Regions from separate parts of the Agathobacter sp. LCP21S3_B2 genome, predicted to be linked through region 1. Evidence: a T-box and tRNA genes for the amino acid it is inferred to sense, from the RefSeq annotation. Region 1 holds a T-box; the other holds one or more tRNA genes.
The links. The T-box of region 1 lies ahead of tyrS (tyrosine--tRNA ligase). A T-box ahead of a tRNA ligase gene usually reads a tRNA of that ligase, here a tRNA-Tyr.

Region 2: it has a tRNA-Tyr gene. The T-box ahead of tyrS (tyrosine--tRNA ligase) is inferred to sense a tRNA for this amino acid. The anticodon was not compared.

Annotation. Positions count from the first base shown of each region.
Region 1 is NZ_JBQKGQ010000011.1:115,307-120,851, reverse strand. Features, by position in the region: gene ACTQ1L_RS09770 (ABC transporter substrate binding protein) at 1-659, opposite strand, end outside; gene tyrS (tyrosine--tRNA ligase) at 1,706-2,932, opposite strand; T-box leader at 2,993-3,310, opposite strand; gene ACTQ1L_RS09760 (manganese efflux pump MntP) at 3,802-4,389, shown strand; gene ACTQ1L_RS09755 (calcium/sodium antiporter) at 4,496-5,464, shown strand.
Region 2 is NZ_JBQKGQ010000002.1:120,986-126,530, reverse strand. Features, by position in the region: gene tilS (tRNA lysidine(34) synthetase TilS) at 1-423, shown strand, start outside; gene hpt (hypoxanthine phosphoribosyltransferase) at 401-946, shown strand; gene ftsH (ATP-dependent zinc metalloprotease FtsH) at 982-2,811, shown strand; tRNA gene ACTQ1L_RS02115 (tRNA-Tyr) at 3,182-3,263, shown strand; gene ACTQ1L_RS02110 (hypothetical protein) at 3,330-5,489, opposite strand; gene ACTQ1L_RS02105 (LacI family DNA-binding transcriptional regulator) at 5,515-5,545, opposite strand, start outside.

The DNA.
Region 1 (5,545 bases):
GTTACTGCAGCGACATCATTTGAATCAGAGAAGGTGTACTCTTTTACAGTGTATCCCTCGTCCTCAAGGTATTTGGTAATAGTTGTTGACTGGTAGATACTGTTTGGCTCAGATGAGCAGTAGATGATACCGATGTTCTTTGCATCCGGGAAGAGCTCCTTGATGCATTTAGCCTGCTCATCGAGTGGAGCGAGGTCTGTAGTACCTGAAATATTCTTTCCTGTAGTGCCTGACCAGTCTGACATATCAAGAGCTGTAGCGTAGTCTGTGATAGATGTTCCGAGAATCGGAATAGAGTCTGTAGCTGCTGAAGCGGCCTGAAGAGCTGCTGTGGCATTTCCAAGGATAAGGTCATAGTCGTTTGTGACGAACGTGGTGCAGATTGTAGAGCATGTAGAAGCATCTCCTGCGGCATTCTGCTCGTCAAAGGATACCTCGTCTCCGAGCTTGTCCTTTAATGCGTCCTCAAAGCCCTTTGTAGCGGCATCGAGAGCCTCGTGCTGTACGAGCTGGCAGATACCTACCTGATATTTGGCATCTGAGTTCTTACCTGACTGTGTGCCACCGTTTGCTGAACCGGAATCTCCACATCCGGCAAGTGAAAGTACCATTGTTCCTGCGAGAACAAGTGAAGCTAAAATTTTAGATCTCTTTTTCATGATAATACCTCCTTTTGTCAACGCTTTAAAGCGTTGATGTATCAATTAGGTAAATTATATTAACTTATTAATAAGAAGTCAAGGGAAGATGAGGAAAAAGTGGGGCTTATGGTCTCCATTTGTTTGATAGCATCATGAAAATATAAATAACAGGCTATATTTTTGAGCTGATTTGGGAATTTCAGTGGTTTCAGCTACTTTTTCCATGGTCTTTTCCGGATTTTGGGCTAGGTTGGGGAGCTGTTCTGGGAATTTCAGCGGATTCAGCTACTTTTTTATGGATTTTTCTGGCTGTTTCGCTTGGTTAGGGGAGCTGTTTTAGGAATTTCAGCAGTTTCAGCTACTTTTTTATGGAATTTTCCGGCTGTTTTGCTGTGATTAGGGGAGCTGTTTTGGGAATTTTAGTGATTTCAGCTACTTTTTCCAGAAATTTTCCAGCTTTTGGGCTAGGTTGGGGAGCTGTTTTAGGTATTTCAGCAGTTTCAGCTACTTTTTGAGAGAATTTTCCGGCTGTTTCGCTGTGGTTAGGGAGCTGTTTTGGGAATTTCAGTGGTTTCAGCTACTTTTTCCATGGTCTTTTCCGGATTTTGGGCTAGGTTGGGGAGCTGATTTGGGGATTTCAGCAGTTTCAGCTACTTTTTTATGGATTTTTCTGGCTGTTTCGCTGTGGTTAGGGTAGCTGTTTTATGGATTTCAGCGGATTCAGCTACTTTTTTCCAGGAATTTTCCAGCTTTTGGGCTGGATTGGGGAGCTGTTTTAGAAGTTTTATGGATTACAGCTACCCAAGGCCTGCCTGCTATTAACATATGGCTATTGTACATTATGCTAATTTAGTGTGGGGAATATTATGCTAAAGAGTAAAAATGATGGTTCATATTGAATTTGCGGAGAGGGTATTGGAACAGAACAAAAAACGGTTTAAGGGTAAGCTGATTATACGGTTACATGCAGCAGTGAATTTGTGCCGTATGGATTTCCGCAGTAAAATTATTAAAAAACTTCGCATTGAAAGAAATCATCTTAAAATGCGAAGTTTTTTACGTAATTATTCAGCTATAACCTTGGCAAATTTCTTTTTACCACGTCTGATAATGAGACCCTCGCCCTTGAAATCGTCGAGAGTATATTTGGTAGAGATATCAGTTACCTTCTCATCTGAAACGGAAACACCGCCCTGCTGGATATTTCTGCGGCCGTCTCCTCTTGAATCGCAAAGTCCTGCTTTTACGAGAACAGAGATGATATCAAGCTCTCCGTCAGGGAAGTCCTCAGCTGTAACGGTAACGGTAGGCATATTTGCATTGTTGGCTCCGCCTGCGAAAAGTGCATGGCTTGCCTCTTTAGCCTTTGTGGCTTCCTCCTCACCGTGAACAAGCTTGGTAAGCTCGAATGCCAGGATTTCCTTAGCTTCATTGAGCTGTGCGCCCTCCCAGCTTTCCATCTTGTCAATTTCCTCGAGAGGAAGGAAGGTGAGCATTCTGATACATTTAAGGACATCGGCATCAGAAACGTTTCTCCAGTACTGGAAGAACTCGAAAGGAGTAGTCTTGTTAGGATCAAGCCATACTGCACCGGACTGTGTCTTGCCCATCTTCTTGCCCTCAGAGTTTAGGAGCAGATTGATTGTCATAGCGTATGCGTCTTTTCCAAGCTTACGTCTGATAAGCTCTGTTCCACCGAGCATGTTGCTCCACTGGTCATCTCCACCGAACTCCATGTTGCAGCCGTATTTCTGGAAAAGTGTGTAGAAATCGTAGCTCTGCATGATCATGTAGTTAAACTCAAGGAAGGAAAGACCCTTTTCCATACGCTGCTTGTAGCACTCAGCTGTAAGCATACGGTTTACTGAGAAATGAGCACCAACCTCGCGGAGCACATCCACGTAGTTTAAGTTCATCAGCCAGTCAGCGTTGTTTACCATGATAGCCTTTCCCTCGCCAAAGTCGATGAAGCGGCTCATCTGTTTCTTGAAGCACTCTACGTTGTGGTTGATAGTCTCTGTTGTCATCATCTGGCGCATATCTGTACGTCCTGATGGATCACCGATCTGTGCTGTACCTCCACCGATAAGCACGATAGGCTTGTTTCCGGCCATCTGAAGTCTCTTCATAAGGCAAAGCGCCATGAAGTGTCCAACGTGAAGGCTGTCTGCTGTAGGATCAAAGCCAATGTAGAAGGTAGCCTTTCCGTTGTTTATAAGCTCTTTGATTTCTTTTTCGTCTGTTACCTGCGCGATAAGACCGCGGGCAACTAATTCGTCATAAATTGTCATGATTTTCCTCCTGAATAAGTTGAATTTGTATTCTGAAAAATAAAATATCCCCCTCATCCATTTAAGGACGAGGGGGATTTCTCGCGTTACCACCTTAATTTGCATCCTGCTCGCACAGGAATGCCTCCGTGAGTTGTCACACATTATTCGACATAATATATATAGTGAAAATAGCCGATTCTGCTAACACTCCGGCACTATAACGTGTGCCAATACGTTGCAGCTTATTAATCGAACCGGCGATATTTAACCATCCGGTATGACGTTCGGTGCAAAGCTCCGGGATGTATTCCAGATCTGTTTTCCTTGCGCCTCTCACCTGCCGGCAGCTCTCTGTAAGTATTGCAGAAATGTACTTGTTCCCATCAAAGCCTGTTGAAATGTAATTGTGCCTCAATTGACGATATTATAGCCGTTTAAGAATGGATTTGTCAAGTGACAGGTAAGAAAATAAATCGTTGCTGGTCACGCTGTTAGGTGTGAACAGTAACCAGGTTAGCTGATACTTACAAAGATTAGCGGTAAAATACATTGACACAGCCAATGTCATTTGATATATTTTTTAGAAGCAAAGGCGATTAATTAAATACACACTACCTCTGAGGGAGTAGTTCGCGTATTCTTAAATATACGTGGTTTGTCAACAGACCGGTCAATAGACCTGGCAAACATTAAAGAATGAGACTCAAGTATGCAGCACACAATAAAGCTATATAAGCCATAAATTATAGCTTTATAAAGTTTCGTGTCTGCATGCGAGGGTCTCATTTTTTCATAGCTGATCACACTGTTAGGTGTGAACAGTAACGCATTCATATGCTTATCCGGGAGAAATTAATCGCCGCACACTAGGCAAAAGGGAGAAAAATATGGTATTATTTATCGAAATCCTGCTCATAGGAGTAGGTTTGTCAATGGACGCCTTCGCAGTATCCATCTGCAAGGGACTTGGAATGACAAAGGTAAACAGAAAGCAGGCGCTGACAATCGGTCTGTATTTCGGAGGCTTTCAGGCGCTCATGCCGTTTATCGGCTATATGCTTGGCATCCGGTTTGAGAAGTACATCACAAGCATTGACCACTGGATAGCATTCATTCTGCTGGGCTTTATCGGTGGCAAGATGGTTTATGAGGCAGTGAAGGAAAAGGATGATGACGCGGTCGTGGAAAAAGACCTGGCGCTCAATCAGGGAGAGATGCTTCTGCTTGCAATTGCGACAAGCATCGATGCGCTTGCAGTCGGAATTATGTTTGCATTTACCTATGACAGCTTAAACATCTACTGGGCTATTGCAATCATCGGATTTACAACCTTCGTGCTCTCAATCATCGGAGTCATAGTCGGAAACTTTTTCGGCAATAAATATAAAAAGAAATCAGAGATAGCCGGAGGAATCATTCTCATACTCATAGGCGTGAAGATATTGCTTGAGCACCTGGGAATTATAAGCTTTTAATGAGCGTGTTATGATATGACAGAAACTGTGGCTGGGATATTACATTTCAGATACTATAAGAAATGAAATAATATAGAATACAAAAATAAAAAATGGAGGAATCAACATGGAAAATTTCATCAATAATGCACCGTTTATAGTGGTGCTGCTCTGCCTCATAGTGGGCTTTGTGTTTTTGGTAAAGGGCGCAGACCTGTTCGTGGAGGGCAGCTCAAACGTGGCAAAGCGCTTCAAGGTGCCGTCGCTTATCATTGGACTGACAATTGTTGCGATGGGAACCTCACTTCCTGAAACAGCGGTCAGTGTGGCAGCATCAATAGCACACAACAATACGCTTGCAGTCAGCAACGTGACAGGCTCAAACATATTTAACCTCATGGTAGTAATCGGTGTGTGCGCTTTGATGACACCGGTCGTGGTGGACGGAGCATCCTTAAAAAGGGACTTCCCATTCTCGATGATATGTGCCATTTTACTTCTTGTCATGGGAACAATCGGCATGATACTCGGCAGAGCGGACGGAATAATACTGCTCGGCTGCTTTGCAGGATATATTTTCTACCTTATCAGACACACATTAAAGCAGAACAGGCAGTCATCAGATGAGGAGGTCGATGAGATACCTCTCATCTCAATGCCAAAAGCAGTGATTTTCATTCTAATCGGAGCTGTCGGCATCGCAGTAGGTGGAGATGTCGTAGTAGACAGTGCAAGCCGCATAGCGATTGACCTTGGAATGAGCCAGACACTCGTCGGACTAACCATCGTATCTATCGGAACATCACTTCCGGAGCTTGTGACATCAATAGTCGCAGCCAGAAAAAACGAGGTCGATATGGCACTCGGAAATGCAGTCGGCTCATGCATTTTCAACATACTCATGGTGCTCGGAATTGCATCAGCCATCAGCCCGATAGCATTCATACAGGAAAATATCATAGATATTATAGTGCTTGTGGTATTTTCACTCATCGTGTGGATTATGGCATGGACAAAGCGTGAGATAAAAAGAGGCGAGGGCATCATCATGCTGCTAATGTATGCGGCATATACAGCGTATATTATTATACGATAGGGTAAAACAAGATTAAAATAGATAAAAACAGATAAACTTATTCTTGTTGAATTACAACAGTTGACAATTTAAAAGCCACAT
Region 2 (5,545 bases), on a different contig from region 1:
CTTGAGGCACTGAGTGCCACGGGAGAGCAAAAAACCATCAGGCTTTCGGCAGATGGCTCATATGTCACACTTTGTATACACGATTTTAATGGTAAAATGGACGAAATTCCAAAAAAACCATATACGAAATGGTTTGATTATGATAAGATGAAGAAAGGCTTTGAAATAAGAACAAGAAAAGCCGGTGACTATATAATTGTGGATGACGAGGGTCATCATAAGAAGCTGAAGCAGGTATTTACAGGTGATAAAATTCCTGCACAGCAGAGAGCGGGGCTGTGGCTCATAGCCCATGAATCACTGGTGCATGCCATTATCGGATACAGATCCGGCTGTGGCGCACTTGTCACGCCACAGACAGGAAAAGTACTTAAGATCACATTTTACGGAGGAAAACAAAATGGATTTTTCAAAAAAATATGATATTTCGGTTTACCTGACAGAGGAGCAGCTCAATAAGCGTATTGCAGAGATTGGAGCGCAAATCACAGAAAAATACAGGGGACAGTCAGTATATCTCATTTGCATACTCAAGGGCTCAATATTCTTTACCACTGAGCTTGCAAAGAGAATTGATTTGCCTATGACTATGGATTTCATGTCGGTATCCAGCTATGGCTCGGGCACAGAGTCATCAGGCGATGTCAACATTAAAAAGGACCTTGAGCATTCTATCGAGGGAGAGAATGTCATCATCATAGAAGACATCATTGATTCGGGAAATACTCTTAGCAGGCTTTCAAAGCTCCTTGCCAAAAGAAACCCGAAGAGTCTCACAATCTGTACACTTTTGGACAAGCCTGAGCGCCGTGTGGTTGATGATGTAAATGTAGACTACGTGGGCTTTGTGATTCCTGATAAGTTTGTGGTAGGCTATGGCCTTGACTATGATCAGAGGTTCAGAAATCTGCCTTATATCGGCTTCGTCGAGGGCGAAATAAAATAAAAAGGAGAAGTAAATTGAATAAACAAAAAAGCGGTATGCGCGGAATAGGCGTATACATTATCATTGTATTTGCAGTAATCTGCATCTGGTACTGGCTGAGCGCCGGGGCTACATCAAACTCTTACACACAGAGTCAGTTCGAGAAGGATCTTGACGAGAATCAGGTGAAGAGCGTAAAGGTAGTGCAAAACAGGGAGATACCGACAGGAAGTCTGGAGGTGAAGTTCAAGGATGGCACATCAAAGGTGCTTTATGTATCAGATGTAAACAATATCGAAAAGACCATGACAAAAGCAGGGTACACCGACTATACAGTTGCGGATGTTCCGGCTGAGAGCTGGATTATGACACTGCTTCCGTATCTTTTGGTATTCGGAGCCATGTTCATACTCTTTGCAGTGATGAACAACAACGCAGCAGCACAGGGCGGCAGTGGCAAGATGATGAACTTCGGCAAGAACCGTGCGAAGCTCACCACACAGGAGGAAAACCATATCAAGTTTTCCGATGTAGCAGGCTTAAAGGAGGAAAAGGAGGAGATTGCAGAGATAGTTGATTTCCTTCGTGATCCGGGAAAATACACCAGACTTGGAGCAAGAATCCCAAAGGGTGTCCTTCTTGTAGGACCTCCGGGAACAGGTAAGACTCTCCTTGCCAAGGCAGTAGCCGGAGAGGCAGGGGTACCGTTTTTCACCATTTCAGGATCTGATTTCGTGGAGATGTTCGTCGGAGTCGGAGCCTCACGAGTGAGAGATTTGTTTGAGGATGCCAAGAAAAATGCGCCTTGTATCGTATTTATCGATGAGATTGATGCAGTAGCCAGACGCCGTGGCACAGGAATGGGCGGCGGACACGACGAGCGTGAGCAGACATTGAACCAGATGCTTGTCGAGATGGATGGCTTTGGTGTCAATGAGGGCATTATCGTCATGGCAGCCACAAACCGTGTGGATATACTTGACCCTGCTATCATGCGTCCGGGACGTTTCGACAGAAAGGTTGTAGTAGGCAGACCGGATGTGGGCGGCAGAGAAGAAATTTTAGGTGTCCATGCCAAGAAAAAACCTCTTGCAGAGGATGTAGACTTAAAGCAGATTGCACAGACTACAGCAGGCTTCACAGGTGCAGACCTTGAGAATCTGATGAATGAGGCAGCAATCCGTGCAGCGGGCGAAAACAGAGAATATATCACACAGGAGGATATCAGAAAATCCTTCGTCAAGGTTGGTATCGGAGCTGAGAAGAAGAGCCGTATCATCTCTGACAAGGAAAAGCGCATCACAGCCTACCACGAGGCAGGACATGCAATCCTTTTCCATCTGCTTCCGGATGTGGGACCTGTATACACAGTTTCAATCATCCCTACAGGAGCAGGCGCAGCAGGCTACACCATGCCTCTGCCTGAGAAGGATGAGATGTTCAATACAAAGGGACGTATGCTTCAGGAAATCGTAGTAGACTTAGGAGGTCGTGTCGCAGAGGAACTTGTGTTTGACGATATCACCACAGGTGCATCACAGGACATCAAGCAGGCTACAAAGCTTGCTCGCGAGATGGTTACCAAATACGGTATGTCAGACAATATCGGCCTTATCTGCTATGCCGATGATGAGGAGGAGGTCTTCATCGGACGAGACCTCGCCCATGCAAAGAACTACAGCGAGGGCATAGCATCGGCAATCGATGTCGAGGTAAAGCGCATCATCGACGAGTCGTACGACAAGGCAAAGAGCATGATAGCAGAGTACCGCGATGTGCTTGACAGATGTGCAGCACTTCTTCTTGAGAAGGAGAAAATCACAAGAGATGAGTTTGAAGCACTGTTTGACGAGGACAGCAAAACAGCAGTTGGACATAATATTTAAAAAACAGCTATGCTTTTGTGCAGAATCACTATATGAAAAATATTAAATATAACTAAAATCCTATACAAATTGCATAAAAACAAACCTTGATTTTTATGCAATTTGTGAACACTTATCGTTATAACCGTGATATTATAATAACCGTAAAAACCCCCCAATACATTATATAGTTTTTGCTATACCCCATAGTAAAAATACCTTCTCCTAAAAGGCAGCCGATCGTAGGCTGTCTTTTTTAATTTCTATATTATAGCTATAAAGTAAGGGGATTGTGTGCCCGTATTAAAGAAAATAATTTTGTTACGATAAAATATACTTGCATAATCACATTTGTTGTGATAAACTATGCAAGTATCGTAATTGAATACATGGGCAGATTCCCGAGTGGCCAAAGGGGACAGACTGTAAATCTGCTGCAACTTGCTTCGATGGTTCGAATCCATCTCTGCCCATTAAAAAACCTCAAGTCGTATGACTTGAGGTTTTTGCATGTTGTCAGGTTTTTACCGCCCTACCGTTTAATCGGCCTGGGCATTCGGTGCCGTAAGTACAGTCTCCCACGCCATTGTATCAGGCCAGCCCTTTGTGTTAAAGCCATCGCGGATACATCTGCTGTAGTAGTCGAGCTTGTTTCGTATCGGCGAATCATCTGTGAATCTTGCATCATCATAGATGCCGTTAATATAATCATCTATCGCGGTTCCGAAAATTTCAGAGCGGTCCTCTGTCGCAAAGGTCATGCCGTAGGAATCAATGAAATACCCTGATATGTGGTTCGATGAATCATCCGGATTGTAGTTCGCGTAGGTGTCATCATAGGAGAAGCTGTCAGGATTAAAGCTGTTCCATTTCTCCTCGGAAAACTCGCTCTTGTCATTATAGGTATGTATGAAAGCAAGCCTCTGGTCAATCAGATGGGAAATCTCATGGCCTACGGTGTAGCTGAAATCCCAGCTGTAGCTGCAGTTTAAAACCATCACATTGTAGTTATTGATTATATTTACAAAGCCGCTTGGGTCATTAATCATGTCAGAATTTTCGGCAGTAATATTTCCGGAAAGATAGATTCTCAGCCCTTTAGTGCCACCATAATCAAGCTGCTTGAAAAAATCATCAGGAAAGCATGCCAGAACCTGCTCCAGAGCATTAAGAGCATCTGAAAGAGTTTTGACCTTGAGGGTCTGCTTTATCTTATAGTAATCAATTTTCTTTGGAACCTCCGGGCCCAGATAAATGGATATGCCATATTTCTGCTCGAGTCTTGTGGCATGAGCATTGATTTCTGATAAATCACCCCAGTCATAAGCTGATACATCTGGTATCAGGGTTATTTCATCACCATATCTGTCCGAGTCGGAATCTATCCCGGCCTCTTTCAGGGCTTCCTCGTTTTCATCTGTGCCTTCATCAATGTTTGCGGTGTCATAAGGTGAGACATATGTACCGGCATCGCGTAAAGCCTGAAACAGGGAATCACTGTCACTGTATGACGTGATTGAAGCCTGGGTGTCATTATGGCCTTTATCAAGAGACCATACAAGGATTTCAGGATTGCACTGCGCTGTGTACAAAAGTATCATCATACAGCCGGCATCGGCAAGATACACAGAGTTTGCAGAGTAGTAGGTCTGTGTGTCTGCATCAGACGGACTGACTGTGCTCTGGGCATCTGCATATCGTGCATCAGGATTGAATGAAAATGATGAGGTGACGCCGGTGCCCGGTGAATATTTATAGCAGCTTATGGTATCACTGCCTGCTGCCTCACCGTCAGTGTCATTGGTGTCATTGCCGGAGGAAAGTTTCTGACAGCGTATCAGTATGTCGCCGTCTTTTGCAAGGCTCATATCAACCACATTGGGCAAGGCAAAAAAGGTATCCTTTCCATCTGATGAATGATAGCTCCAGACATTGTTAGAGGCATCTGTCTCAACCACAAAGCCATGCGAATCGACACGCGAGAGGGAATAGCTCTGCCCTTCGAAGGTTGAAACCACTGAGTTATCCTTCAGATTCACATTGGAGACCACATATTTGTACGTGTCTGGAGTGACACCGGATACAAGAGCATATTTTCCGTCATCTGAGGTGGCAATCTGCATGGCATCATAGTAATTGCCGGGATTAGGCACATTGTCATCATCTGAATCTCCATTGCCCTCATAGTCCTCAAGATTATATTTACAGGTCTTGATTTCCTTTAAATCCTTATCGTAGATGGTTGCTCTTTTGGCGGATGAATTGATGAGCCATAGCTTATCACCTTTAATAAGATAATCATCGCAGTCAGTTTTGTCATGGGCAAGGCTTGCGGTGATTTTGTTTGACCAGGGATTATAAACATCAAATGAGTATTCGACGGATTGTCCCTCGGCCTCAATAATGGAATTGTTGTAGCTGCCCTGTCCGACCATCAGAATGTTGTCGCCAAACTGCCTTATGTCATTGTAAGGGTGACCCTCGAAGGCTACATTGTGCAGAATAGACAGATTACTGCTGTCCTCCACTTTAGCTGTGTCATCCCAGAAAGCCGGCGATTTATGCAGAATAGCCTGCTTTTCCGCGGGACTTTTGAAAAAATAAGAAATATCCCGGGGAGAGCAGGCTGTCAGGGAAAGCGCACTGCAAAGCACCAGCGAATATGTAATTAATATAGTTGCAGGCTTACGTTTAAACATTTAGTCTCCTTTGACGGCGGTAACACTATTTCTGGGTCTGGTGTGCTGTTGATACA